2 regions of the Pseudoalteromonas espejiana DSM 9414 genome follow, and region 1 is predicted to be linked to the other one. Evidence: riboswitches for the same ligand, from Rfam matches in the RefSeq annotation. Region 1 holds a riboswitch; the other holds the start of a gene.
The links. A riboswitch is a leader RNA that binds a small molecule or an ion and turns the genes downstream of it on or off. The one in region 1 is predicted to bind cobalamin.
Positions count from the first base shown of each region.

Region 1 (3,169 bases):
TTGTAAAATCAGATCTAGAATCAACAACGTTGTAGTCTCTATCAAATAAGTTTTCTACACGTAGTGATACTCCAATGTGTTTATTTACTTGGTAGTTACCTGCAATGTTCCAAAGTGTGTAAGAACCCAAACGCGTTACAGCTCCTTGGCGATCGCTACGGTACTGCATATCAACACGTGCGTCAAAGTTGCCAAACTTCTTTGCAATTTCCCAGTTAACGGTACGTTTTGCAACGTTACGTAGCTCGTCTCCTGTTTCTTTATTTTCAGCACTTAAATAAACAAAGTTAAAGTGGCTATCGAATCCTAAAATTTGCTGTGTAAGGCTAAACTCAACCCCTTCATAACGAGCTTCGCTAATATTAGCTAATGCAAAGTTTTCGTCGTAATCAATTTTGTCTTCAATGTCGTTTCTAAATAGTGCAAAGTCTACTTTTGCTATATCGAAATTAACATTTAAGCCCAATTCACGATTTACTGATTTTTCTGGTTGTAAATCAGGATTGCCAAAATTGGGGTAATATAAATCGTTAAAGGTAGGCGCTTTAAAGCCTGTGCTTTGGCTGATTCTAAATGTAGCACTTTCAGATAAATGGTAACCCGCTGCAGCAGTATAAGTTGTTTCATCACCAAACTGTTCGTCATCATCTTGGCGAACGGTTAAATTAGCCAGTACATTATCGGCATCGTAATAAGCACCAACAAAAACAGCCAGTACATCTCGGCTATCTTCAACAAACTCTTGTGAGCTATTCGACACATCATCGTTATACCAGTTAACACCACCACTGAAATTAAGCTGTGGAGATACTTGGTATTGCCCAGTGTAGTCAAGTTGCGAACGCTTGGTAATAAACGTACTGGTTAATGAATTGCCAGTAAAAGAGTCTACGTAAGTGCTGTCTGAGTCATCGGTAGCAAACGCAACATCGATGCTATGAGACTGATTTTTATAATTTTTACTCCAGCCTGCTGATAACTGGTAGTTTTTAAAATCCCCTGTCTCTACAGTGCTTGACGCTGGGCTAAAGCTGCTATCGTAGTCAGCAAAACCTTCACTGTACTGGCCTAGTAATTTAAAGTCGCCGTAGTGCTCGTCACTGTAGTTTACTTTAAAACCTAGGTTTTTATTTTCATAGCCATCGTCATCTGGTGCTACACCTTGAAGCGCATCAAAACCATCTGTTTTTTCAAAGCCTGCATTAAATGCTGAGATAACATCGCCCGATTTAACAGAACCTGCAAGTTGATAATTTTGATAAGCATTTGAGCCAAACGTAGCATCAAGCGATAAATTATCAGCTTCACGGGTAATTATGTTAATTACACCTGCAAGCGCGTCTGAGCCATAGACAGCAGCACGCGACCCTTTCACTATTTCAATACGTTCAATACTATTTAGAGGTACATTGCTTAGCGCTTTTTGACCAAGCGTTGCGGAGCCTGTGCGTACGCCATCAATCAAAATTAATGTATCGCCCGAGCCTGTACCACGCAGTGATACACCCGACGTTTGCCCAAAGCCACCATTAGGGTTAATTTGAAAACCAACTTGAGTGCTTAACAGTGTTGGTAAATCACGTACTTTGCTTGCTTCAATTTCACTACGTTCAATCACATTAACGCTTGCTAACACGTTATTTATTGATTGTTCGAATTTATTAGCAGTAACGGTAATTTTTTCAATTGAGTTATCTGCAGCAGATACAGAAAAAGACAACGCAGCAGATATTGCAACGCCAAGAATTGTTTTATTTAGCATGATGTTCCCTACCCTTGCCCACCGCAAAGATTTAAGTATGTAAGATTGCATCAAGGCCGGTCTCCGGACTCAGTAAATACTAAAATAAGTATTAATACTTTACCGTTGCGGGGGCAGTGTTGGGATTGTAATCATCATGATAACGCACCAACTTCCCGATTATCTTGCCGTTAGTTTCAATACCTTAAAACCAATACACCGTATTAAGCAAGCACCTTGAAAATAGGCCATTATTGTGAGCAGTTTGTTTACAAATGTCAACGGACGTCTATATAGCTAAAAATCCAATTATTTATTTTCAGTAAAGCTTGAAGTTACACCATATGCGCTCAGCAATGCTTTTATTTTCGGCTTTATGGTGGGGGAATTTAATAGCTCATCCATTTGATTTTCTGTAATTTTACTGCGTTTAGGATTAACCAAAAAATGGGTGTCGTAAATAGCGTCTGGTTTATTACTTTTGTAAAGTAAGTCCATATTAAAAATATTATTCTTTTTAAAATATTGGTAGGCAATATTGTTTAACACACCAACATCAGCACGTTTTAATAGCAGCATTTTAACAACATTAAACTCATCAATGGTCAAACTTACTTGGTGCTCTTCACTTAAATACTGCGCGTCGGTATTAAAATTAGCAAAGCGATACGAGTAACCAAGTACACCTGCTTTTGTTAACGTATTTAGGTTATCAAAATATGCTTGCTCATTAGAATTTTCTAATAAAGTATAAAGCTCATTTTTAGCAATTACGTAAAAGTGAGTTTGTTTTAAAGAGCTTCTCGCTGTCTCTGGCAGCCATTGCAAAGCCATTAAAAAAAGCATGTCGAACTCCCCCCACTCGACCCACTTTTTAAGCCTTTTCACAGGTAATGAATTAAGTACAAAATTGTAGTCGCTTTGGGATTCGTTTAAAATTTTGACAAATTCAGGCGCTAGCCCCTGCTGTTTTTCGGCATTGATAATTATTGGGAAATAACCATCTTCTACCAACACATCTACATTAATTGGCTTGGCAAAAGCAAATTTGCTACAAGTAATAATAATTATAAAAACAAGGTGCTTATACATTTAACGCCTTTATTATGTAATATTAAATAAACTAATATTAAGAATAGACTAAATATAAAAAGCCGTGTCACAGGTAGGATTTAAAAGGCTGAAATAACTATTTAAAGTAGTAAAAAACTAATAAGGTATTTTTTACCTACCATTATCCAAACATTGGCAGGTGTAAGAGCTTTAGGTAAATAATTTGCTTAAAAGCGTAGCTACTAGATTTGCTAACCACGCTTTTAAATTAAGCTGTTAAGAAGCAATCGCTATATTTTTATTAATCGCGAAAGTTTTTAAACTGAAATGGCTGACCAAGCTCAGCGCTACGCACTACTTGCATAGCCGCTTGTA
Region 1 is NZ_CP011028.1:973,268-976,436, reverse strand. Features, by position in the region: gene PESP_RS04480 (TonB-dependent receptor domain-containing protein) at 1-1,762, opposite strand, end outside; cobalamin riboswitch at 1,800-1,964, opposite strand; gene PESP_RS04475 (ABC transporter substrate-binding protein) at 2,051-2,833, opposite strand; gene PESP_RS04470 (YajQ family cyclic di-GMP-binding protein) at 3,096-3,169, opposite strand, start outside.

Region 2 (3,169 bases), 300 kb from region 1:
CTAATGTTACTGTGCAGTCGTCTGATGATGGTGAAGGGTCTTTCACTGAAATTAAAAGTAACGCATCTCGCTTTGGCCTAAAAGGTTCTGAAAAAATAACAGATGGCTTAGAAGCAGTTTATAAGTTTGAGTTTCAAGTAGATGTGTCTGATGCTGACTCAAAAGGCGATAACGACGACAACATTTCTGCACGTAACCAATATGTTGGTTTAAAAGGTGCTTATGGTCAGGTTGTTGTTGGTCGTAACGATACAGCACTTAAGCAGTCTCAAGGTAAAATGGATTTATTTAACGACCTTGAAGGCGATATTAAAAACGTATTTAAAGGTGAAAACCGTTTAGGTGATTCAATCACTTACACTTCTAAAACATACGAAGGCTTTAAAGTACTTGCTACATTTATTGCTGAAGACGATGTAGATGCAGACAACGGTTATTCAATGGCGGTTACTTACGGCGACTCAGCTCTTAAAAAGAGCGCGGTATACGCATCGGTTGCGGCTGATAGCGAAGTTAACGGCTACGACGTAGTTCGTGCGTCAATCCAAGGTAAAGTTGAGAGCTTTAAACTAGGTGCAATGTACCAAACGCAAGAAAAAGTAGATGGCAGTGCAGAAGCTGACGGTTACTTACTAAATGCAGCTTACAGCATGGGTAAAAACACCTTTAAAGTACAATACCAAGCAATGGACTTTGACGATAGCGAAGATAAAACAGCGATTTCTGTAGGTGTTGATCACAAGTTTAATAAAAACATCAAAGTATTTGGTTTTTACTCAAGCTTTGATATGGACAACAATGTTGACCAAGATTACTTAGGCCTAGGAATGGAATACAAGTTTTAACCAAAGGTTAAAACACTCCCTTTTTAACCGCGCTCCTTTGAGCGCGGTTTTTTTTGCTTTAAATTATTTACTTACCCGCCCATAATAGAGCTTCGTTTGGAATGAGGTGCAAGTCCTCAACTATTCCCGTAACTGTAATTAGCAAACTGCTTTAAGTCAGATACAAACGAGTAATACTAATAAGCATAAATAGCAGAAAAATTTAAGACGTTAATTTATTAACGTTAAATTGGCTCTATATTTAAGTTGGTTGGTATAAATTTTAACGAGCGGGTTTACTCATATTTTTATTAATGCACTATTTTTGTGCTGTTAGTGAGTGCACGCCTACCAAGGACTCACTATTGCACACTGAATCAGCGCCTAATGCGGCTCTAGTAAACGTTGAAAATGTTTCGTGGAGGGCGGCCAACAAAAGCATCTTAAACAATATTAATTTGCAAATACCGTCAGGCAAGTTTGTTGGGTTAATAGGCCCAAATGGGGCTGGTAAGTCGAGCTTGTTACGTTGCTTATATCGCTTTAATAGGCCAACGTTAGGCAAAATCACCTTTAATCAACAAGATATATGGCAACTCAAAAGTGAAGATTACGCCAAGCATGTGGCTGTAGTTTTGCAGGAAACGCCCTCTCAATTTAACCTTTCTTTATATGATGTAGTTGCACTTGGGCTTACCCCTCATAAATCGTTATTTAGCTCTACAACGCAAAGTGACAAACAAAAAATTACCCAAGCAATTGCCACTGTTGGGCTTGAGCAACAGTGTAATCAAAGTTTTGAGTCGCTCTCTGGCGGCGAAAAGCAACGCGCTCTAATTGCGCGCGCAATAGTGCAGCAGCCGCAGCTGCTAATTATGGACGAGCCAACTAGCCATTTAGACGTTAAATACCAAATACAAGTAATGGAGCTGGCTAAATCGCTAGGTGTAACGGTATTTGCGTCATTTCATGATTTAAATCTTGCCGCTGCAATGTGCGATGAACTAGTTGTTATTAAAAAGGGCGAAATTACGCATACTGGTACGCCTTTGCAGGTACTTAGCGAAAATATGCTCGCCGAGGTTTTTGAAGTTTGCGCACAAGTAACTCATCACCCGCAATTATCAAAATCGGGGAGTAGCATTCCTCACATCACTTACTTTTATGGTTATTAATAACATGACTGTAAATAAAAAAAATCAATTAGCTTTACTTATTACTGCGTTTCTAATCGCTATATTAAGTTTATTTAGCGCACTTAATTTTGGCGCGGCCGAAACCAATATAAACGATGTAATAACCGGTATTTTATCCTCTGGTGAAGGCTCTTTTAATGCACGTATTATTTACGAGTTAAGGCTGCCACGCACGTTACTTGCGTTTATGGCTGGAGCCGGTTTAGCTATTGCGGGGCTTATTTTGCAAACCGTGACACGTAATCCGCTTGCCGATCCGTATTTATTTGGCATATCGTCGGGGGCCTCGTTTGGTGTTGTTGTGATAATGTCGGTTGCAGGCATTAGCGCAGGATTTATGCTATCAGGGGCGGCACTTTTAGGTAGCCTTTTGGCTATGGGACTATTAATACTCATTGCTGGTAGGCAGCAAAATGCACAAGTAGAGTCTATGTTGCTTGCAGGTGTTGCGCTGTCGTTTTTATTTAGTGCTTTTACCAGCTTGCTACTTTATTGGAGCGACCCACAAGCCGTTGCTGCTATTTTATTTTGGACGCTAGGCAGTTTTGCTCGTGCGCAATGGGCCACACTATGGTTACCATTTTTAGTTATTGTGGTGTGTATTAGCTTTATGTTGAGCTTTAAAAGGCAGCTAAATGCTATGTTATTGGGCGATGAAAGCGCAACAACACTTGGCGTGCGGGTTCACCGTTTTAGAATTTTAATGTTGGTGCTAAGCTCGTTAATTACCGCAGTGCTGGTGGCTTTATGTGGCGGTATTGGCTTTGTAGGTTTAATGGTGCCGCATATAGTGCGCTTTTTTATATCCCAAGGTAGTACAGCAGGATTATTGGTTACCAGTTTAGTAGGCGGCACCTTTATGGTGTGGGTAGATGTACTTTCACGCTCATTATTAAAAAACCAAGAGCTACCTGTAGGTGTTATTACTGCTGCTATTGGCAGTGTGTTTTTTTTAAGTTTATTGTTTTTTAGAAAATCAAAGGTGTAATGCTAATGAAAACCTTAATGGTACAAGGCACTACATCAGACGCGGGTAAAAGCACATTAGTTGCCGCGCTTTGCAGAGTGTTTGCCAATCAAGGTGTAAAAGTAGCGCCTTTTAAACCGCAAAATATGGCATTAAATAGCGCAGTAACAAAAGAGGGTGGC
Region 2 is NZ_CP011028.1:672,726-675,894, forward strand. Features, by position in the region: gene PESP_RS03020 (porin) at 1-845, shown strand, start outside; cobalamin riboswitch at 904-1,031, shown strand; gene PESP_RS03025 (ABC transporter ATP-binding protein) at 1,190-1,999, shown strand; gene PESP_RS03030 (FecCD family ABC transporter permease) at 2,004-3,008, shown strand; gene PESP_RS03035 (cobyric acid synthase) at 3,014-3,169, shown strand, end outside.
Region 2: another riboswitch for cobalamin. It lies ahead of PESP_RS03025 (ABC transporter ATP-binding protein); the one in region 1 lies ahead of PESP_RS04480 (TonB-dependent receptor domain-containing protein).